2 regions of the Streptomyces sp. 3211.6 genome follow, and region 1 is predicted to be linked to the other one. Evidence: predicted binding sites of a transcription regulator. Region 1 holds the regulator's gene; the other holds the start of a gene.
What was found. Region 1 encodes HrcA, which represses chaperone genes, less so after heat shock. Its sites were predicted from a motif close to TTNGCACTCNGNNNNNCNGAGTGCNAA; they were not measured.

Region 1 (11,489 bases):
ACGCCGCCCAGGGCATCGAGGCCCAGACCCTCGCCAACCTGTACCTGGCGATGGAGAACGACCTCGCGATCGTCCCGGTCCTGAACAAGATCGACCTGCCGGCCGCCCAGCCGGAGAAGTTCGCCGAGGAGCTCGCGAACCTGGTCGGCTGCGACCCCGACGACGTCCTGCGCGTCTCGGCGAAGACCGGCCTCGGCGTCGACGCGCTGCTCAACCGCGTCGTCCAGACCGTCCCGGCCCCGGTCGGCGTCAAGGACGCCCCGGCCCGCGCGATGATCTTCGACTCGGTATACGACTCGTACCGCGGCGTCGTCACGTACGTCCGTGTCGTGGACGGCACGCTCAACAAGCGCGAGCGCATCCGCATGATGTCCACGAACGCCACCCACGAGCTGCTGGAGATCGGCACCAACTCGCCGGAGATGCTGCCGGCCGACGGCCTGTCCGTCGGCGAGGTGGGCTACCTGATCACCGGTGTGAAGGACGTCCGCCAGTCCAAGGTCGGCGACACCATCACGCAGATGACGGGCGGCGCGACCGAGTCCCTCGGCGGCTACAAGGACCCGAAGCCGATGGTCTTCTCGGGCCTGTACCCGCTCGACGGCTCGGACTACCCGGAGCTGCGCGAGGCCCTGGACAAGCTCCAGCTCAACGACGCCGCGCTCGTCTACGAGCCGGAGACCTCGGCGGCGCTCGGCTTCGGCTTCCGCGTCGGCTTCCTCGGCCTGCTCCACCTGGACGTGGTCCGCGAGCGCCTGGAGCGCGAGTTCGGCCTCGACCTGATCGCCACCGCGCCCAACGTGGTCTACCGGGTGGTGCTGGAGGACGGCAAGGAAGTCACCGTCACCAACCCGAGCGAGTTCCCCGAAGGCAAGATCAAGGACGTCTTCGAGCCGGTCGTCCGGGCCACCGTGCTGGCGCCCACCGAGTTCATCGGCGCGATCATGGAGCTCTGCCAGCAGCGCCGCGGCACCCTGCTCGGCATGGACTACCTCTCCGAGGACCGCGTCGAGATCCGCTACACGCTCCCGCTCGCGGAGATCGTGTTCGACTTCTTCGACCAGCTGAAGTCCAAGACGCGCGGTTACGCCTCCCTGGACTACGAGCCCACCGGCGAGCAGTCGTCCAGCCTGGTCAAGGTGGACATCCTGCTGCACGGCGACAAGGTCGACGCCTTCTCCGCCGTCTGTCACAAGGACGCCGCCTACGCCTACGGCGTGCGCCTGGTCGCCAAGCTGCGCGAGCTCATCCCGCGGCAGGCGTTCGAGGTGCCGATCCAGGCGGCCGTCGGCTCCCGCGTCATCGCCCGCGAGACCATCCGCGCCATCCGCAAGGACGTCCTCGCCAAGTGCTACGGCGGTGACATCTCCCGTAAGCGGAAGCTGCTGGAGAAGCAGAAGGAAGGCAAGAAGCGCATGAAGATGGTCGGCTCCGTGGAGGTCCCGCAGGAGGCCTTCATCGCCGTCCTCTCCAGCGACGAGTCCAGCGGCAAGAAGAAGTAGCCGCGGCCGCCCCTGGCGTGCGAAAGGGCCCACATGCACTCGCATGGGGGCCCTTTTCGTTATGAAGCGGCCGCTCGGAGGCCCTTACGCACCGGCCGGGCGGCCTCTACCCTGATCAAAGCTCGATGGTTACCGGCCAGTTAACCGGCCGGTAATGAAAACCTGCCAGCCGCGTACCCGGTGGCCGGCCCCGCCAGTCCCAAGCGCCCCACGCCCACGCCCTGGCCGCGTGGACCCGGTCCGGAGGATGTCGTGAGCGACACACAGACCTTGATCGAGAACCGTCCGCCCACCGTGGCGGCCCTCTTCCTTGACCGCGTCGCCGCCACGCCGAACGGGGAGGCCTACCGCTACCCCGTTCCCTCGGCCCGCCCCGGGGGAGGCCCCGACGACTGGAAGTCGCTCAGCTGGGGGCAGGCGGCCGACCGGGTCTTCGCCATCGCCGCCGGCCTGATCACCCTCGGCCTGCGCCCCGAGGAGCGCGTCGCCCTCGCCTCCAACACCCGCGTCGAGTGGATCCTGGCCGACCTGGGCGTGATGTGCGCGGGCGGCGCCGTCACCACGATCTACCCCAGCACCAACGCGGAGGAGTCCTCCTTCATCCTCTCGGACTCCGAGAGCCGGGTGCTCATCGCCGAGGACGGCGCCCAGCTGGCCAAGGCCCGCGAGCGCCGCGCCGACCTCCCCGACCTGCGCCACGTGGTCGTCGTGGAGGCGGCCGACGCGGTGGCGGCCGAGGGCGACCCCGAGGGCTGGGTGCTCTCCCTGGCCGACCTGGAAGCGCGCGGCAAGGAGTACCTGGACCAGCACCCGGCGGCCGTCAAGGACCGGATCGCGGCCATCACCTCCGACCAGCTCGCCACCCTCATCTACACCTCGGGCACCACCGGCCGCCCCAAGGGCGTCCGCCTCCCGCACGACAACTGGTCGTACATGGCCAAGGCCACCGTCGCCACCGGCATGATCCACAGCGACGACGTCCAGTACCTGTGGCTGCCCCTCGCGCACGTCTTCGGCAAGGTGCTCACCTCCGGCCAGATCGAGGTCGGGCACGTCACCGCCGTCGACGGCCGCATCGACAAGATCATCGAGAACCTGCCGGTCGTCCAGCCCACCTACATGGCGGCCGTCCCGCGCATCTTCGAGAAGGTCTACAACGGCGTGGCCGCCAAGGCCCGGGCCGGCGGCGGCGCCAAGTACAAGATCTTCCAGTGGGCCGCGGGCGTCGCCCGCGAGTACGCCAAGGTCACCCAGGACAACTACCGCCGCACCGGCCGGGCCACCGCGCCCTTCGCCCTCACCACCAAGCACAAGGTCGCCGACGCCCTCGTCTACTCCAAGCTCCGCGAGGCTTTCGGCGGCAAGCTCCGCGCCGCCGTCTCCGGCGCCTCCGCCCTCTCCCCCGAGATCGGCTACTTCTTCTCCGGCGCCGGCATCCACATCCTGGAGGGCTACGGGCTGACGGAGTCGAGCGCCGCCTCCTTCGTCAACCCCGGCGAGGCCTACCGCACCGGCACCGTCGGCAAGCCGCTGCCCGGCACCGAGGTCCGCATCGCCGACGACGGCGAGGTCCTGCTGCGCGGCCCCGGCATCATGCAGGGCTACCACCGCCAGCCCGACAAGACCGACGAGGTCCTGGAGAGCGACGGCTGGCTCCACACCGGCGACATCGGCGAACTCTCCCCGGACGGCTACCTGCGCATCACCGACCGCAAGAAGGACCTGATCAAGACCTCGGGCGGCAAGTACGTCGCCCCGGCCGAGATCGAGGGCCAGTTCAAGGCGATCTGCCCCTACGTGTCCACGATCGTCGTCCATGGCGCCGACCGGAACTTCTGCTCCGCCCTGATCGCCCTCGACGAGCCCGCCATCCTCGGCTGGGCCGCCGAGAACGGCCTGGAGGGCAAGACCTACGGCGAGGTCCTGGCCGCCCCCGAGACCGACCGGCTGATCGAGACCTACGTACAGACCCTCAACGAGAACCTCCAGCGCTGGCAGACGATCAAGAAGTTCCGGATCCTGCCGCGCGACCTGGACGTCGAGCACGGCGACCTCACGCCCAGCCTCAAGCTGAAGCGCCCCGTCGTCGAGCGCGAGTTCAAGCACCTCATCGAGGAGATGTACGCGGGTTCCCGCGAGGCCTGACGCCCGCCGCCGCGCCGGCGGCCCGCGCCCCTGCCGGCGCGGGCCGCCGGGCCACCGCGAGTGCGGGACAATGGCCGTATGCCTTCCGCACTGCCCGACGGTGACCCCATGCCCGAAGACGGCTCGCTGCCGTCGCACGCCCTGGCGGGCGCCGGGGAGCGGCCGCTGGGGTTCTACCTGCACGTCCCGTACTGCGCCACCCGCTGCGGGTACTGCGACTTCAACACCTACACCGCCACCGAGCTGCGCGGCACCGGCGGCGTCCTCGCCTCCCGCGAGAACTACGCCGACACCCTGATCGACGAGGTCCGCCTGGCCCGCAAGGTGCTCGGCGACGACCCGCGCGCCGTACGGACCGTCTTCGTCGGCGGCGGCACGCCCACCCTGCTGCCCGCCCGCGACCTCGTCCGCATGCTCGGCGCGATCCGCGACGAGTTCGGGCTGGCCGAGGACGCCGAGGTCACCACCGAGGCCAACCCCGAGTCCGTGAACCCCGAGTACCTGGCGGAGCTGCGCGCGGGCGGGTTCAACCGGATCTCCTTCGGCATGCAGAGCGCGAAGCAGCACGTGCTCAAGGTCCTCGACCGCACCCACACCCCGGGCCGCCCCGAGGCCTGCGTCGCCGAGGCCCGCGCGGCGGGCTTCGAGCACGTCAACCTCGACCTGATCTACGGCACCCCCGGCGAGTCCGACGAGGACTGGCGGGCCTCCCTGGACGCCGCGCTCGGCGCCGGGCCCGACCACATCAGCGCCTACGCGCTCATCGTCGAGGAGGGCACCCAGCTGGCCCGCCGGATCCGCCGCGGCGAGGTCCCGATGACCGACGACGACGTCCACGCCGACCGGTACCTGATCGCCGACGAGGTCATGGAGCGGGCCGGCTACCACTGGTACGAGGTCTCGAACTGGGCCACCTCCGAGGCCGGCCGCTGCCTGCACAACGAGCTGTACTGGCGCGGGGCCGACTGGTGGGGCGCCGGCCCCGGCGCCCACTCGCACGTGGGCGGGGTCCGCTGGTGGAACGTCAAGCACCCGGGCGCCTACGCGGCCGCCCTCGCCGAGGGCCGCTCCCCGGGCGCGGGGCGCGAGCTGCTCTCGGAGGAGGACCGGCGGGTGGAGCGGATCCTGCTGGAGCTCCGCCTGGTCGACGGCGCCCCGCTGTCCCTGCTGGCCCCGGCGGGCCTGGCGGCCTCCCGGCGGGCCCTGGCGGACGGCCTGCTGGAGGCGGGCCCGTACGAGGCCGGCCGCGCGGTGCTGACCCTGCGGGGGCGGCTGCTGGCGGACGCGGTGGTGCGGGACCTGGTGGACTGATCCCCCGCCCGGGTGAATCCCCCCGTAACCCGGAGCCCTCTGCCTACGCTGTCCCTAGGCTGCCGTCGACAGTACGCGGCGGATGTGGAGGACCACGGAGATGACCGCTGTGGACGAGCGTGGGATGGCCAAGTTCTTCGAGGGGTTCCAGCCTCCCGACGGAGTCAAGGTCGAGCTCCTCCGGGGGGAAATCGTGATGATCGCCAGTCCCGATCTGGTGCACAACCTGATCGTGGAGGACGTGCAGGACCAGATCCCGCGCAAGCGCTGGGCGCGGCTCCAGACCCAGGACGTCGACATCGTCGACGAGGCGAGCGAGCCCGTGCCCGACCTGGTGGTCCTGGACCGCCAGGCACACCCGGGGTCGGGCCGCCTCCTGCCGTCGCAGCTGATCACGCTGGTGGTGGAGGTCGTGTCCAAAACCAGCGTCGACAGGGACTACGTGGTCAAGCGCTCGATCTATGCCGCGGGCCGGGTGCCCGCCTACCTGATCGTCGACCCGGTCGTCGGGCAGTGCGTCCTGCTGACCATCCCCGTCGGGAAGGGGGACGACGCCGACTACCGTGCGCAACGGGTCACGAAGTTCGGCGAGCCGCTGCCGCTGGAGCCGCTCGGCATCGAGCTGGACACGAGCGACTTCGGCACGTTCCAGGGCGTCAGGCCCCACCACTATCCGTGACGAAGTCGATCAGCTCCTCCACCCGCCCCAGCAGCGTAGGCTCCAGGTCGCGGTAGGACGTCACGCGGGACAGGATGTGCTGCCAGGCGGCCCCCGTGTTCTCCGGCCAGCCCAGGGCCCGGCAGACGCCCGTCTTCCAGTCCTGGCCGCGCGGAACCTCCGGCCACGCGCCGATGCCCAGCGCCGACGGCTTCACCGCCTGCCAGACGTCCACGTACGGGTGGCCCACCACCAGCACGTCCGGCCCGGTCACCGACGCCGCGATCCGGGACTCCTTCGACCCCGGCACCAGGTGGTCCACCAGGACCCCGAGCCGCGCGTCCGGACCCGGGGCGAACTCGGCCACCACCGCCGCGAGGTCGTCGACCCCCTCCAGGTACTCCACCACCACGCCCTCGATCCGCAGGTCGTCGCCCCAGACCCGCTCGACCAGCTCCGCGTCGTGCCGCCCCTCCACGTAGATCCGCCCCGCCCGGGCCACCCGCGCCCGCGCCCCCGGGACGGCGATCGAGCCCGAGGCCGTACGGGCCGGCCCGGCCGGAGCCCGTGAGGGGCGGGTCAGCGTCACCACCGCGCCGTCCAGCAGGAAGCCGCGCGGCTCCAGCGGGAACACCCGGCGCCTGCCGAACCGGTCCTCCAGGGTCACCGTGCCCGCCTCGCACGCCACCACTGCGCCGCAGAAGTCCGTACCCGCCACCTCGACCACCAGATCGGGGTCGGCCGGCACCTCCGGAACGGCCTTGGCGCGCTTCCACTGCGGGGTCAGGTCGGGGGAGTACTCACGCATCCGGCCGACACTAGGAGCGCGGCCGCCCTCACGCCCGCGACACGCCGAACCGGTCCGCCAGTGTGTCGCGTTGCGCACGCACGAAGCCCGCGTCCACCACCGCTCCGTGACCCGGCACGTACAGCGCGTCCTCCCCGCCCAGCGACAGCAGCCGGTCCAGGGCCGCCGGCCACTGGCCCGGCACTGCGTCCGAGCCCGCCTGGGGCTCCCCGGACTCCTCGACCAGGTCCCCGCAGAACACCGCCTCCCGCTCGCCCGGCACGAAGACGGCCAGGTCGTGCTGGGAGTGCGCGGGCCCCACGTTGGCGAGCAGCACCTGCACCCCGCCGAGCTCCAGCGTCCACTCGCCCGACACCAGGTGCCCCGGGGCCTGGAGCAGGTCGCACGCCTCCGCGGCCGCGTCCTGCGGCAGGCCCTGGGCCACGGCGCTCTCCCGCAGCTCCTCGCGGCCCCCGGACGTCGCCAGCAGCCGCTCCAGTCCGACCGCCCCGTAGAACTGGGCGCCGGAGAAGGCGGGACCGCCCAGCACGTGATCGAAATGTCCGTGCGTGAATGCGATATGGGTCACGTGCCGCCCGGTCAGCCGCTCCGCCTCGGCACGCACCTGAGCCCCTTCCCGCACACTCGATCCGGGGTCGATCAGGAGCACCGAGTCGTCCCCCACCACCAGCCCCACCGTGCAGTCCCACACCGGGAGGCGTCGTCGGCCCACCCGCGCGGCCACCCGTTCCCAGCCCGCCTCTTCCCAACGTACGTCCATGCCGCGACGCTACCCTGGCGGGCCACCCTTGCCTGCGGCGTACTACCCGGCCGTACACTGAGCGGGGGATCTCTGGCACTCGGACGAGCAGAGTGCCAGCCGATCAAGACCGCAAGCCGGCAGGAACGCAGGACCGCAGGACTGACCGGCCACGACCGCCCGACGACCGACCGCATCCGGAGGTGTGCGCAATGCTCAGTGAACGCAGACTCGAAGTGCTGCGCGCCATCGTCCAGGACTACGTCGGGACGGAGGAGCCCGTCGGCTCCAAGGCCCTCACCGAGCGGCACAAGCTGGGCGTCTCACCGGCCACCGTGCGCAACGACATGGCGGTGCTGGAGGAGGAGGGCTACATCGCCCAGCCCCACACCAGCGCCGGCCGGATCCCCACCGACAAGGGCTACCGCCTCTTCGTCGACAAGCTGGCCGGGGTCAAGCCGCTGTCGACGCCCGAGCGGCGGGCCATCCAGAACTTCCTCGACGGGGCCGTGGACCTCGACGACGTCGTCGGCCGCACGGTCCGGCTGCTCGCGCAGCTGACCCGCCAGGTCGCCGTCGTCCAGTACCCGTCGCTGACCCGCTCCACCGTCCGGCACGTCGAGCTGCTGTCGCTGGCCCCGGCCCGGCTGATGCTCGTGCTGATCACCGACACCGGACGGGTCGAGCAGCGCATGGTCGACACCCAGACCCCGTTCGGCGAGAACTCCCTCGCCGATCTGCGGGCACGGCTCAACAGCCGGGTGGTCGGCCGTCGTTTCACCGACGTTCCGAACCTGGTGCAGGACCTGCCGGAGTCGTTCGAGATCGACGACCGGGCCACCGTCAAGGCGGTGCTCGCGACCCTCCTCGAAACGCTGGCCGAGGAGGCGGAGGAGCGGCTGATGATCGGCGGCACCGCCAACCTCACTCGCTTCGGACATGATTTTCCCTTGACGATCAGGCCCGTCCTGGAAGCGCTCGAGGAGCACGTGGTGCTCCTGAAGCTGCTGGGCGAGGCCGGAGAGTCGGGGATGGCCGTACGGATCGGGCACGAGAACGCCTACGAGGGGCTCAACTCCACGTCGGTCGTGTCCGTCGGCTACGGTTCGGGCGGCGAAGCAGTCGCCAAACTCGGCGTGGTCGGACCGACCCGCATGGACTACCCCGGAACGATGGGAGCGGTACGCGCAGTGGCACGTTACGTCGGACAGATCCTGGCGGAGTCGTAAGTGGCCACGGACTACTACGCCGTACTCGGCGTGCGCCGCGACGCATCGCAGGACGAGATCAAGAAGGCCTTCCGCCGCCTCGCGCGTGAACTCCACCCGGACGTGAACCCGGACCCGAAGACGCAGGAGCGCTTCAAGGAGATCAACGCGGCCTACGAGGTCCTCTCGGACCCGCAGAAGAAGCAGGTCTACGACCTCGGCGGCGACCCGCTGTCCTCCTCGGGCGGCGGCGGTGGCGCGGGCGGCTTCGGAGCCGGCGGCTTCGGCAACTTCTCCGACATCATGGACGCCTTCTTCGGCCAGGCCTCGCAGCGCGGCCCGCGCTCGCGGACCCGCCGCGGCCAGGACGCCATGATCCGCCTCGACCTGGAGCTGGACGAGGCGGCCTTCGGCACGACCAAGGACATCCAGGTCGACACCGCCGTGGTCTGCGGCACCTGCTCCGGCGAGGGCGCCGCACCCGGCACCTCCGCGCAGACCTGTGACATGTGCCGCGGTCGCGGTGAGGTCTCGCAGGTCACCCGGTCCTTCCTGGGCCAGGTCATGACCTCGCGCCCCTGCCCGCAGTGCCAGGGCTTCGGCACCGTGGTCCCGACCCCGTGCCCCGAGTGCGCGGGCGACGGCCGGGTCCGCTCCCGCCGCAGCCTGACGGTCAAGATCCCGGCCGGCGTCGAGAACGGCACCCGGATCCAGCTCGCGGGCGAGGGCGAGGTCGGCCCCGGCGGCGGCCCCGCCGGCGACCTGTACGTGGAGATCCACGAGCTGCCGCACCCGACCTTCCAGCGGCGCGGGGACGACCTGCACTGCACGGTGACCATCCCCATGACGGCCGCGGCCCTGGGCACCAAGTGCCCGCTGGAGACGCTGGACGGCTTGGAGGAGATCGACGTCCGCCCCGGCACCCAGTCCGGCCAGGCGATCCCGCTGCACGGGCGCGGCGTCACGCACCTGCGCGGCGGCGGCCGGGGCGACCTGATCGTCCACGTCGAGGTCACCACCCCCGGCAAGCTGGACGCCCAGCAGGAGGAGCTGCTGCGCCAGCTCGCCAAGCTGCGCGGTGAGGAGCGGCCCATGGGCCAGTTCGCGCCGGGCCAGCAGGGCCTGTTCAGCCGCCTGAAGGACGCGTTCAACGGCCGCTGACCGCTCGGCGGACGGACCCCGCGAGAGCCCGGTACGGGAGACCCCGTACCGGGCTCTCGCCGTTGCCGGGCCGCCGGGAAAGCGGACTATGCCAGGCGAATGCCATGATTCGGCGCCGTGACCCGGACATGGCACGATGCAGTCCATGTCCTCCGCACCGAACGGTCTCCACCCGTATCCGATCGTGCAGGCTCCCATGGCGGGCGGCGTCTCCGGCCCGCCCCTCGTCGCCGCCGTGTGCGAAGCGGGCGGGCTCGGCTTCCTGGCCGGCGGCTACAAGACCGCCGACGGCATGTACCAGGAGATCAAGCAGACGCGCGGACTCACCCGGCGTCCCTTCGGCGTGAACCTCTTCCTCCCGCAGACCGGCCAGGTCGACCCGGCCGCCGTCGAGGCCTACCGCGGGCAGCTGGCCGGAGAGGCGAGCTGGTACGAGGTCTCCCTCGCGGAGGAGGACATCATCGGCACCAGCGACGACGGCTACGACGCCAAGCTCGCCATCCTGCTGGAGGACCCGGTACGGGTCGTCTCCTTCACGTTCGGCTGTCCCGACCCCGCCGCCCTGGCGCGCCTGCGGGCGGCCGGCACGTACACGATCGTCACCGTGACCTCGGCCGAGGAGGCCCGCGCCGCCCAGGCTGCCGGCGCCGACGCCGTCTGCGTCCAGGGCGTCGAGGCCGGCGGCCACCAGGGCACCCACCGCGACGGCCCACAGACCGACGGCACGGCCGGCGTCGGCTTGCTCGCCCTGGTCACCCAGGTCCGGGAGGCCGTGGCCCTGCCGATCATCGCGGCGGGCGGGGTGATGCGCGGCGCGCAGATCGCGGCGCTGCTCGCGGCGGGCGCGGAGGCCGCGCAGCTCGGCACGGCCTTCCTGGCCTGCCGGGAGTCGGGCGCCCACCCGCTGCACAAGAAGGCCCTGACCGACCCGATGTTCCCGCACACCGAGCTGACCCGGGCCTTCTCGGGCCGGCCCGGGCGGGGCCTGGTGAACCGGTTCGTGCGCGAGCACGGCCCGTACGCCCCGGCCGCCTACCCCCAGATCCACCACATGACCTCGGGGCTGCGCAAGGCGGCCGCCGCGGCCGGGGACCCGCAGGGCATGGCGCTGTGGGCGGGGCAGGGGCACCGGCTGGCCCGGGCGCTGCCGGCCGGGGAGCTGGTGGAGGTGCTGGCGGCAGAACTGGCCGAGGCACAGAGCGCGTTGAAGGTGTTGCAGATGAGGAGAGCGTCATGACGGCCCCCGTGTTCGTGGTCGAAGAGGTCCCCGCGGGGCCGGAGTTCGTGCTGGACGGCCCCGAGGGGCGGCACGCCGTGTCCGTGAAGCGGCTGGCTCCGGGCGAGGACGTGGTCCTCACCGACGGGCGGGGCCGCTGGGCGGAGGGCGTGGTCAAGGCGGCCGAGGGCAAGGACCGCCTGGTGGTCATGGACCTGCACGAGATCCGGGAGGAGCCGGAGCCGGCCGTGCGGATCACGGTGGTGCAGGCGCTGCCCAAGGGCGACCGGGGCGAGGTCGCCGTGGAGACGATGACGGAGACCGGGGTCGACGCCATCGTGCCGTGGCAGGCCTCCCGGTGCATCACCCAGTGGCGCGGCGAGCGCGGGGCCAAGTCCCTGGCCAAGTGGCGGGCCACCGCCCGGGAGTCGGGCAAGCAGTCGCGCCGGGTCCGTTTCCCGGAGGTCGGCGAGGCGCTGTCCACCAAGCAGGTGGCCGCGCTGCTGGCCACCGCCGATCTGGCCATGGTGCTCCACGAGGACCGCGAGGCGGGCTCGGAGCCGCTGGCGACGGCCGCCCTCCCCGAGTCGGGCTCGGTGGTCCTGGTGGTCGGCCCCGAAGGCGGGGTCTCCCCGGAGGAACTGGCCGCCTTCGCGGAGGCGGGCGCCCGCCCGTACCGCCTGGGCCACAGCGTCCTGCGCACCTCGACGGCGGGCACGGCGGCCACCGCCGTCCTGCTGG
Region 2 (11,489 bases), 1.6 Mb from region 1:
CACCCCGGCCGAGGTCCGCGCCCACGCGGCCCGTATCCGCGAAGGGAACCGCCGATGACCAGTCCCCCGCTCCGACGGCGCCGAACCCGGGCACCATGGTGTCGAGGAGGCGACGCCATGACCCCCCGCACCGCCGCACACGCCCAGATGTCGCTGAAGGACTTCGAGACGCTGACCCGCCGCGCACCCGAGACGGTCACGCTCGAAGTACGACCACTACGCCGCCCAGGACGGCGAGTGGGCGGATCCCGCCGGGACCCTGATGGTCGTGGAGGTCACGTCCTTCCACCCCGACGCCGACCGGCGTGACCGGCGCGACAAACGCGCCGCGTACGCCCAGGTGGGCATCCCCGTGTGCCTGGTCATCGACCGGGACGAGGACATGCTCACCGTCCACAGCGACCCCGAGGACGGCATGTACCGGCGGTCCGTGTCCTATGCCCACGGAAAGACGGTCACGCTGCCCGCCCCCGTGGGGATCACGTTGGACACCGAGAAGCTCAAGGACTACGCCCACTGAAACGCCCGAGGGCGGCACCCCCTCCGCAAGGAAGGGGTGCCGCCCTCGTTCGAGAACAGCCGATCAGCCGGGGGCCGATCAGAAGTCCATGTCACCGCCCGGCATGCCGCCCGGAGCGGCGGCGGCCTTCTCCGGCTTGTCGGCGATGACGGCCTCGGTGGTCAGGAAGAGCGCGGCGATGGACGCGGCGTTCTGCAGCGCGGAGCGCGTGACCTTCGCCGGGTCGATGATGCCCTCGGCGATCATGTCGACGTACTCGCCCGTGGCGGCGTTCAGACCGTGGCCGACGGCCAGGTTGCGCACCTTCTCCACGACGACGCCGCCCTCGAGACCACCGTTGACGGCGATCTGCTTCAGCGGGGCCTCCAGCGCGAGCTTCACGGCGTTGGCGCCGGTCGCCTCGTCACCGGTGAGCTCCAGCTTCTCGAAGACCGAGGAGGCCTGGAGCAGGGCCACGCCACCGCCGGCGACGATGCCCTCTTCGACGGCCGCCTTCGCGTTGCGCACGGCGTCCTCGATGCGGTGCTTGCGCTCCTTGAGCTCGACCTCGGTCGCGGCACCGGCCTTGATGACGGCCACGCCGCCGGCCAGCTTCGCGAGGCGCTCCTGGAGCTTCTCGCGGTCGTAGTCCGAGTCGGAGTTCTCGATCTCGGCGCGGATCTGGTTGACGCGGCCCTGGACCTGGTCGCTGTCACCGGCACCGTCGACGATGGTGGTCTCGTCCTTGGTGATGACGACCTTGCGGGCGCGGCCGAGCAGGTCGAGACCGGCGTTCTCCAGCTTGAGGCCGACCTCCTCGGAGATGACCGTGCCGCCCGTGAGGATGGCGATGTCGCCGAGCATGGCCTTGCGGCGGTCGCCGAAGCCCGGGGCCTTGACGGCAACGGACTTGAAGGTGCCGCGGATCTTGTTGACGACCAGGGTCGACAGGGCCTCGCCCTCGACGTCCTCGGCGATGATCAGCAGCGGCTTGCCGGACTGCATGACCTTCTCCAGGAGCGGCAGCAGGTCCTTGACCGAGCCGATCTTGGAGTTGACGATCAGGATGTACGGGTCGTCGAGGGACGCCTCCATACGCTCCATGTCGGTGGCGAAGTACGCCGAGATGTAGCCCTTGTCGAAGCGCATGCCCTCGGTGAGCTCCAGCTCCAGACCGAAGGTCTGGGACTCCTCGACGGTGATGACGCCTTCCTTGCCGACCTTGTCCATGGCCTCGGCGATGAGCTCGCCGATCTGGGTGTCGGCGGCGGAGATGGAGGCCGTGGAAGCGATCTGCTCCTTGGTCTCGACATCCTTGGCCTGGGCGAGCAGGGCGGCGGAGACGGCCTCGACGGCCTTCTCGATACCACGCTTGAGGGCCATCGGGTTGGCGCCGGCGGCCACGTTGCGCAGACCCTCGCGGACGAGCGCCTGGGCGAGGACGGTGGCGGTGGTCGTACCGTCGCCGGCGACGTCGTCCGTCTTCTTGGCGACTTCCTTGACCAGCTCGGCGCCGATCTTCTCGTACGGGTCCTCGAGCTCGATCTCCTTGGCGATGGAGACGCCGTCGTTGGTGATCGTGGGTGCACCCCACTTCTTCTCAAGGACGACGTTGCGACCCTTGGGGCCAAGGGTGACCTTGACGGCGTCGGCGAGCTGGTTCATGCCACGCTCGAGACCGCGCCGGGCCTCCTCGTTGAACGAAATGATCTTGGCCATCTGAAGTGGTCCTCCAGGACTGGGGTTCCCCCTACGCCGCCAGACGTCAGGGGAGGGTGGATTGCTCCGGACCGCGCCCGCGCCCGCGACGGACGGCCTGCCGGCCCGGCGGTTCCTTCCCGCCGGACCCTGCGGGCCTCACCGACCCGGTCCTCGTCTTGTAGCACTCTCACCCGGAGAGTGCTAACGCCAATGATTAGCACTCGGCCCCCACGAGTGCAAGCGGCTTCGAGACATGCCGGGCGCACGTCGGGCCGGCGCGCGCGTCGCGCCGCGCCGCGCCGGCATGCCGCACATACGTGAGGGGCCCGCATCCCGTCCGGGATGTGGGCCCCTCACGTGTTGGTGCGTGCGTCGGTGGCCGATCGCGCTTCGACTCAGCCGGCCGCGAGCTTGACCATGTCAGCCTGCGGACCCTTCTGGCCCTGCGAGATCTCGAACTCGACCCGCTGACCCTCTTCAAGGGTGCGGTACCCGTCCATCTGGATGGCGCTGTAGTGGACGAACACATCCGCACCACCGTCGACCGCGATGAAGCCGTAGCCCTTCTCCGCGTTGAACCACTTGACGGTGCCCTGAGCCATGCCTAACTCCCCTATTACTGGCCCTTGCGCAGGTCCGCACTTCGCGGACCCGGGTCAGAACTTGCGCCGGAACGCCTCGACCGGGGCTGAATGTATCTGCACCGCTGCTGTCTGCAACAGGTCATTCCGACGAGAAATCTGGACACGCGCAAACGTGGAAATGGACTGAAAATTTGGCCTATTCCCGGGCAAGTCGGGCCAGACAAGCCGCACCAATGCCCCAAAAGGCACGCGCATGTTGACTCAATGTCAACCCTCTCGCGGCCCGCTCATATGCGGCGGGCAAGAACAACGGAGGGGACTTCCCCAACTCTACCGCGCCCAATCAAGCAGAATTGCCCCCTCCGCTTTTAGCGGAGGGGGCAATTCTGATTCCGTGGGGCGTCAGACGGCTCAGCAGCCGCCCGCGACGGCCGGGATGATCGACACGCCGGCGCCGTCCGGCGTCGCCGTCTGCAGGCCGCCCTCGAAGCGCACGTCGTCGTCGTTGACGTACACGTTCACGAAGCGGCGCAGCTTGCCCTGGTCGTCCAGGACGCGCGCGGCGATGCCCGGGTGGTTCGCCTCCAGGGAGTCGATCACCTCGGCCAGGGTCGCGCCCTCGGCCGGGACCTCGGCGGCGCCACCGGTGTAGGTGCGCAGGATGGTGGGGATGCGGACGTTGACGCTCATGGCGCTACCGCCTTTCCGTGTAGTGCGAGGGAAGGGTCAGGCCAGGCCGGCGGCGCGGAACGCGTCCAGGCTCGGGCGGATGGTGGCGGTCTGGCCGCTGCCGGACACCGCCTCCAGGGTCTTGAGGCCGTCACCGGTGTTGAGGACCACGGTGGTCAGCGAGGGGTCGAGGACCCCGTTCTCGATGAGCTTCTTCGTCACGCCGACGGTCACGCCGCCCGCGGTCTCGGCGAAGATGCCCTCGGTCTGCGCCAGGATCCGGATCGCCTCGACGACCTGCTCGTCGTTGACGTCCTCGACGAAGCCGCCGGTGCGGCGCGCGATGTCGAGCACGTACGGGCCGTCCGCCGGGTTGCCGATGGCCAGCGACTTGGCGATCGTGTTCGGCTTCTGCGGGCGCACCACGTCGTGGCCGGCCTTGAAGGCCGTGGACACCGGCGAGCAGCCCTCGGCCTGGGCGCCGAAGATCTTGTACGGCTTGTCCTCGACCAGCCCGAGCTTGACCAGCTCCTGCAGACCCTTGTCGATCTTCGTCAGCTGCGAGCCGGACGCGATCGGGATGACGATCTGGTCGGGCAGCTGCCAGCCGAGCTGCTCGCAGATCTCGTACGCCAGGGTCTTGGAGCCCTCGCCGTAGTAGGGGCGCAGGTTGACGTTGACGAAGCCCCAGCCCTCGCCCAGCGGGTCGCCGATGAGCTCGGAGCAGAAGCGGTTCACGTCGTCGTAGTTGCCCTCGATGCCGACCAGGTCGCCACCGTAGACACCGGCCATGACGACCTTGCCCTGCTCCAGGTCGTGCGGGATGAACACGCAGGAGCGGAAGCCGGCGCGGGCGGCCGCGGCGCCGACGGCGCCGGCCAGGTTGCCCGTGGAGGAGCAGGAGAGGGTGGTGTAGCCGAAGGCGCGGGCGGCCTCGACGGCGATGGCGACGACGCGGTCCTTGAAGGAGTGCGTCGGGTTGCCGGAGTCGTCCTTGACGTAGAGCTTGCCGGTGACGCCCAGCTCCTTGGCCAGGTTCTGCGCGTCCACGAGCTTGGTGAAGCCCGGGTTCAGGCTCGGCTTGGAGGCCACGTCCGCGGGGACGGGCAGCAGCGGCGCGTACCGCCAGATGTTGTTCGGGCCGGCCTCGATCGCCGCGCGCAGGGCCTCCGGGTCACCGGCGGGCAGCTCGTAGGCCACCTCCAGCGGACCGAAGCACTCGACGCAGGCGAAAATGGGGCCGAGCTCGAAACGGGTGCCGCACTCACGACAGGAAAGACCGGTGGCGGGGCCCAGATCGACGGACCCGGCAGAGTGGGAGCCGGAAGCGGCAGAGGTAGCGGCAGTCTGTGCAGCCATGATGGCGAGGCCCTTTCTCCTCATCTTCCCCATGGCGCACTTCGCCATGAGACGGAATTGGCACCTTCCCTAGCCGGGGCCCCGCGCGAGCGAGAACCGACTGGAGGGTTGCCGGGGCTTCAACGGGCCGTGTCCCTCTGCCCCTCTGGATGAGCGGTATGGCACCGGCACACGCGCTCTCAGGCGCGCCGGTGCGTTTGTCGCGAGGCCCCGGCATGCGGTGGACCTTCGCGTTGTTCAAGACTGTAACCGAAGGGGCGGTGGGTTGAGACAGCCGTCCGAACCGCGAGATGGATCACGATTCGGCCGAAAACCGCCGGGTCTGATGCCGCCTCCGAGTAGCCAGGGAGTGCTGAGAGTGCTGGATGAGGTGGAGCGCTGGCTGGCCGACCGCTCCTGGTCCGCCGCCGACCGACCGCTCGACCAGCTCCTCGAGCGCAAACGGGCGGCCGGGACCACCGTGAGCGTGGTGCTGCCGGCCCTCGACGAGGAGGCCACGGTCGGGGAGATCGTCGAGGTGATCCGGCGCGACCTGATCGAGGGCCTGCCGGTGCCGCTGGTGGACGAGCTGGTCGTGGTCGACTCCGGGTCGGCCGACCGGACCGCCGAGATCGCGGCCAAGGCCGGCGCCCGGGTGGTGCACCGGGACGAGATCCTGCCGCGCCTGCCCGCCGTGCGCGGCAAGGGCGAGGTGCTGTGGCGCTCGCTGCTGGCCACCACCGGCGAGATCGTCTGCTTCGTCGACGCCGACCTGCGCGACTTCTCGTCCGCCTTCGTCTCCGGCATCGTCGGCCCGCTGCTCACCGACCCGCAGGTGCAGTTCGTCAAGGCGATGTACGACCGCCCCCTCGGGGACGCTCCCGGCCAGGGCGGCCGGGTGACCGAGCTGGTGGCACGCCCGCTCCTGAACCTCCACTGGCCGCAGCTGGCCGGCTTCGTCCAGCCCCTGGGCGGCGAGTACGCCGTACGCCGCTCCCTGCTGGAACGTCTCCCCTTCCCCGTCGGCTACGGCGTCGAGCTCGGCCTGCTCGTCGACGCGCTGCACACCGTCGGACTGGACGCGATGGCCCAGGTGGACGTCGGGGTCCGGCTGCACAAGCACCAGAGCGGGCAGGCACTGGGCCGGATGGCCGCGGCGATCTACCGCACCGCGCAGCTGCGGCTCTCGCGCGGGCACCTCGTGCGTCCGGAGCTCATCCAGTTCGAGAGGGGGCCGGACGGGTTCGTTCCGCGCACCTACCCCGTGGACACGGAGGAACGGCCGCCGATGCGGGAGATCGAGGAGTACGCGGTCCGCCGCGTGGCCTGAGGCGGGACGGCCCGGGCGGGGGGCGGGCGGCCCTCCATCCGGTAGGTGACGAACCGGTCATTTCCCGGACGTTTGAGCGAGCGGGTGCCGGGCTAGGTTCGCGGCATGGCTTCTCAGGTACTCGTCGCCGCCAACCGCGGCCCGCTCTCGTACGCCCTCGCCGCCGACGGCGCCCTCAGCGCCCGGCGCGGCGGGGGCGGTCTCGTCTCCGGCCTGTCCGCGGCCCTCGCGGCGCAGCCGGAGGCCCTGTGGATCTGCGCCGCCCTCTCCGAGGCCGACCGCGAAGCGGTCCGGCGGGGGGTCTCCGAGCACGGCGTGCGCATGCTGGACATCGACCGCGCGGTGTACGACGACGCGTACAACGGCATCGCGAACTCGGTGCTCTGGTTCACCCACCACCACCTCTACGACGTCCCCCGCGAGCCCGTCTTCGACGCGGAGTTCCGGCGGCGCTGGGACTCGTACACCGCCTACAACCAGGCCTTCGCCGAAGCCCTGGCCGAGGAGGCCGCCGAGGGCGCCCGCGTCCTCGTCCAGGACTACCACCTGGCCCTGGTCCCGGGAGCGCTCCGGGAGCTGCGCCCCGACCTGCGGATCGCGCACTTCACGCACACCCCGTGGGCCTCGCCGGACGTCCTGCACATGCTCCCGGACGACATCCGCAGCCGGCTGGTGTGGGGCATGCTCGGCGCCGACCAGCTCGGCTTCCACACCGCCGGATGGGCCGCCGCGTTCATCAGCGGAGCCACCATGGACGACGTGCACGGCGTCGCGGAGGGCTTCGTCCCCCGCGAGGGGCACCAGGGCGGGGTGCACCACCGCAGGCTGACGGAGGAGGGCCTGTTCGGGGAGATGCGCTTCACCGGCGTCGGCCAGTACCCGCTCGGCGTCGACGGCGACGACCTGAGGGCCCTGGCCCACCGGCCGGAGGTCGACGACAAGCTGGCCGCGCTGCGCGCGGAGGTCGGGGACCGCAAGACGATCGTCCGGGTGGACCGCACCGAGCTGTCGAAGAACGTCCTGCGCGGGCTCCTCGCCTACCGGGAGCTGCTGACCGCCCACCCCGAGTGGCGGGGCCGCGTCGTCCACCTGGCCTCCGCCTACCCCTCCCGCCAGGACCTGGAGGTCTACCGGAACTACACGGCGGCGGTCGCGTCCCTGGCGGCGGAGATCAACGCCGAGTTCGGGACGGAGGACTGGGAGCCGGTGCTGCTCTCCGTCCAGGACGACTTCGCCCGCTCCCTGGCGGCGTACCGGATGGCGGACGTGGCACTGATCAACCCGGTGCGGGACGGCATGAACCTGGTCGCCAAGGAGATCCCGGTGGTCTCGGAGGCGGGCTGCGTCCTGGTCCTGTCGACGGGGGCGGGGGCGTACGAGGAACTCCGCCAGGACGCCCTGACGGTCAACCCGTACGACGTCACGGCGACGGCCGAAGCCCTGCACGCGGCCCTGACGATGCCGGAGGCGGAACGCACGGAACGCACGAAACGCCTGGCAGCAGCCGCCACGTCCCTCCCCCCGGCGGCATGGTTCACGACCCAACTGGAGGCGTTGGGGGGCTGACGCCCGTCGCACTCCCCCGCGCCCGCTATCTCCCCCTCGAGGGGTAGGGGCCGGGCGGTGCCTGCCCACCCGCCTCCCCGGGTGCGGGGCGGTGGGTGGGGGGCGGGGCCCCGCTGGACGGGAGCGGGCAGCCGGCCGGAACCGGGGATGGCCGGGACCTCACTCGGCGGTCTCAGAGAAGGGTTGGGGCTTTCCCGTCAGTCCCACTGTCCTTCCGGTCCGGGCCGCCCTGTCAAGGGCGCTCCTTCGTCGCGTCGCTTCGCGATCGCCTTCGGCGACCCTTGACAGCACGACCCGCCCCGGAAAGACAAGGACTGCCGGGAAACCCCCAAAAGGACGGCACGGTCGTACCTGAGACATCCGGCTCCCTCAGCGACCAGGCGGGGGGCCGGGGGCCGCCTCGCCGAGCATCCGGGCCGACGAGGCAGTGCATCGGGGCCGCGATCCGCGACAGATCGCTACGCGCTCCTCCCGTCCCAGCGTCCGCCGCCCGCCTGTGGCCGCTGCCCGCACCAAAAGCCGACGGAATCGGCATCCGGGACCGGGGGGCGCGACAGATCGCTACGCGCTCCTCAAAATTCGGCGTCCGACGACCGCCCTGGGCTGATACCCGCACCAAATGACGACCGGAGGGGCAACCGGGACCGCCGGACGCGACAGATCGCTACGCGCTACCCGGATGTCGGCGACCGACGGCCGTCTTGGGCTGGTCATAGGCGGGCTGGACGTTGGCGACGGCTGTGGTGAACTCCCGGCCGGACGCGGCACGGATGTATGCCAGCTCCATCCAGTACTCGGCTCCGGTGTCGGAAACGTTCTCGTTGACCACGGCCATCAACACACCCTCGACGCCGGAGGCGATGTCGCGGACACGGCGGCGGAGGAGGCGGTGGGGAACGTATTCGTACTGCTCACTCATCGGGCAGCTCCCTCTGGCCTTGGCCAGGGGTCGTCTTGTGCGGCTTGAGTCATCCGGGTGCCTCCGATTTCGGGCGCCGAATCAGCGGGACGGGGCCAAGGTTCGGCCGCCAACGGGTGTCACCGCCACGCCCCCGTGGACCTCATCTGTTGCCCGTACGGGGGAATGGGGTGTCACGGAGGTGTCGCCTGCCTGTCTTCTGGCCGGAATCCGTTGTGCACGCGGACAGTTGGCCGGAATCATCGAAGGGACATCGCGGCCCCTGCAATGAGGGAGCGGACGTATGGATCCCATTCCGGGGACGCTGTTGAAGGTCCTGGTAGCACAGAAGTCCTGGCGGTATCGGGACTTCGCGGCCGCCTATGAGAAGGCCGCCGGGAAGGTCGGACTGCGAGCACAGAGCTTGTCCGAGGCCCAGTTCCGACGATGGACGTCGGGACGGGTGAAGACCCTGCCGTCGCCTGACGCGTGTCGGGTACTCGAGGCCATGTTCGGAAGGGAGGCCACCGCCCTGTTCGCCGCGCCACCGCGATCCATGCCGACGGCCGCCCCCACCACGTACGACATCGAAAGTGAAATCGCCATGACCGCACGAGACGCAGCCGACGAGGCGAGCACCGCAGCCGCGCAGGCCGTATCGGACACCACGATCGACCAGCTCCGCGATGACGTGGCCGCCCTCGCTACGGCGTACGCGACCTTGCCGCCCTTCGATGTGTTCCGCACGGCGAAGGGACTTCGCCGTGACGCGGAATATCAGCGCGGTGCCACTCAGGTGCCCGCGCAGCAGCAGGAGCTTCTGATCCTGGCGGGGCAGGCGTGTGCGCTGTTGTCGACTGCCGCTTTCGATCTCGGCGCCCTGGATGACGCCACACGGCTGGCACGGTCGGCGGCTCTCTACGGCGAGACCGCGCGGTTCGATCCGATGCGCGCGTACGCCACCGGGTCGCTTGCCATCGTCGCGTACTTCGCCGGACGCCCTGCGGAGGCGGTGAGGCACGCACGGTCGGCACTCGCGTTCGGAGGTCTCGGCGATGTCGGCCGTCGGCGGTTGCTGTCGATCGCGGCACGCGCCTACGGGCATCTCGGCAACCGGGAAGAGGCGGGCCGGGCAACGGCCGCAGCGGTCGCGGTGGACACCGGTGCGCGGGACGAACTTCATGACGGCGTTGGTGGTGAGTTCGCGTTCGACGAGGAACGGCTGGTGATGTCCGCCGCGACGACTGCGCTACTGATCGGAGACGGGTCGCAGGGCGAGGCGCAGGCGCGTCGAGCCCTGGAGCTGGTGTCCGGGCGGCCTCCCGCTCGGCAGTCCACCACGGTGAAGGCGAAGGCGTCGGCCGATCTGGCGGCCGCGCTGCTCGTGCGTGGGGAGCTGGAGGCGGCTGAAGAAGCCCTGACACCACTGTGGGAACTTCCGGGCGACCGGAGGTCTGCCGGGATCCTCGACCGTGTGACGGCACTCCGATCAGCGCTTACCGCGCCGTCGTGGCGAACGGCCCAGCTGGCGGTGGAGCTCGGCGAGCGGATCGAGGACTACGGGCGCCTTGCGCCAGGGCGGGGAGTAGCAGCCATCGAAGCCTGACGGTCAGCAGGCGAGGGCGGCCAGGATCTCCCTCTCCTTGTCCGCAGCGATGCCGTGCTCGGAGGCCCGCGGATGCGCCACCGGGCGGCCGTCGGCCTTCAGCCAGTTCCAGGTGTCGGAGATGGTCGTGGTCAGGGGACGGCACGACAATCCTGCCGCCACGGCACGGGACGCGTCCACGGACCAGACGCCGGACGCTGTGCGCCACAACGGCATTTCGGTCCACTGTCGGACGCCGTGCCGCTCCAGCTCGGCCGGGTCGGCCCAGACGACGCGCCCCGCGCCGCCGGTCACGGCGAGACAGTGGGCAAGGAATTCCTCGATGGAAATCGGAGCGGAATGAGCGATGTTGAACGCTCCGCCGCCGGTCCGGGCGGCCTGGTCCAGTGCGAACGCGGCCACGTCGCGCACGTCCACGGGCTGGATCGGGCGCGAGGACGGCGCGGCGGCGAGGATCGCTCCGCCCCGCTCGGCCCTCCGCAGCCACCACGGCAGCCGGCCCACGTACTCGCCGGGTCCCAGAATGACGCCGGGCCGCAGGATCACTACATCACCGCCGAACGTCTGGCAGACGGCCTTCTCCGCCCCGGCCTTCTGGAAGCCGTACTTCGTCGGCGATCCGTCGGCGCCGGTGTACCCGAACGACTCATCGGCGTCGGCCGGCGCCTCTAGCAGGGCCGACTCCTCCGTCAGCGGCTGGTGCGGCCAGCCCCAGTAGACGGAGACGGTGGAGACGTGCACCCAGCGGCCGACCGCAGGCCGCAAGGCCTCGGCGGCCGCCAGCACGGTGCGTGGAGACATCTCCCCGGACGATGTGTCGATGACGGCGTCCCACAGGCCCGCCTGAGCCAGACGCTTCAGGTCCGCGTCGCTGGTCCGGTCCCCCCGTACCGTCTCGACGCCTTCCGGCACGCAACCGGAGCGGCCTCGATTGAACGCGGTAACGTCCCAACCCCGGGCGAGCGCACCCTCGATGACCGCCCTGCCGAGGAACCAGCCGCCGCCCAGCACCAGAATTCGCATGCCCGCGACCCTGCCACGAACCCCTCCGCCCGCACCACCCGAGCCAACTCGACGGACCGGCCGCGACGGCCTCCGTCGACACCTTCCGAATGGTCGTCAGCCGATCGGTTGCCTGGCCTCCGTCCGCACCTTGACCGTCAGGGCGGCGAGACGGCCGAGGTCGACGTTCTCCGGGGTCGGCTCCGGAGTTTCCGCGGTGAGCACCGTCACCAGGGCCACCGTGTTCCCGTCCGCCCATGCGCACATGGGCTGAACGGTCCAGACGGCCGTCGTGC

Region 2: a site for HrcA is predicted at 2,415-2,441, ahead of groL (chaperonin GroEL). Genes of this name have one in related genera too.

Annotation. Positions count from the first base shown of each region.
Region 1 is NZ_RBXC01000001.1:2,865,041-2,876,529, reverse strand. It holds gene lepA (translation elongation factor 4) at 1-1,502, shown strand, start outside; gene BX286_RS13200 (long-chain fatty acid--CoA ligase) at 1,755-3,647, shown strand; gene hemW (radical SAM family heme chaperone HemW) at 3,726-4,958, shown strand; gene BX286_RS13190 (Uma2 family endonuclease) at 5,059-5,637, shown strand; gene BX286_RS13185 (DUF3097 domain-containing protein) at 5,615-6,424, opposite strand; gene BX286_RS13180 (MBL fold metallo-hydrolase) at 6,453-7,184, opposite strand; gene hrcA (heat-inducible transcriptional repressor HrcA) at 7,376-8,392, shown strand; gene dnaJ (molecular chaperone DnaJ) at 8,393-9,532, shown strand; gene BX286_RS13165 (nitronate monooxygenase) at 9,678-10,769, shown strand; gene BX286_RS13160 (16S rRNA (uracil(1498)-N(3))-methyltransferase) at 10,766-11,489, shown strand, end outside.
Region 2 is NZ_RBXC01000001.1:4,423,898-4,435,386, reverse strand. It holds gene BX286_RS20560 (hypothetical protein) at 1-58, shown strand, start outside; gene BX286_RS37485 (Uma2 family endonuclease) at 269-520, shown strand; gene groL (chaperonin GroEL) at 599-2,218, opposite strand; gene BX286_RS20545 (cold-shock protein) at 2,596-2,802, opposite strand; gene BX286_RS20540 (ubiquitin-like small modifier protein 1) at 3,196-3,474, opposite strand; gene thrC (threonine synthase) at 3,511-4,836, opposite strand; SAM riboswitch class I at 4,830-4,968, opposite strand; gene BX286_RS20530 (glucosyl-3-phosphoglycerate synthase) at 5,171-6,121, shown strand; gene BX286_RS20525 (trehalose-6-phosphate synthase) at 6,227-7,687, shown strand; gene BX286_RS20520 (hypothetical protein) at 8,352-8,606, opposite strand; gene BX286_RS20515 (DNA-binding protein) at 8,890-10,191, shown strand; gene BX286_RS20510 (NAD-dependent epimerase/dehydratase family protein) at 10,195-11,214, opposite strand; gene BX286_RS20505 (hypothetical protein) at 11,311-11,489, opposite strand, start outside.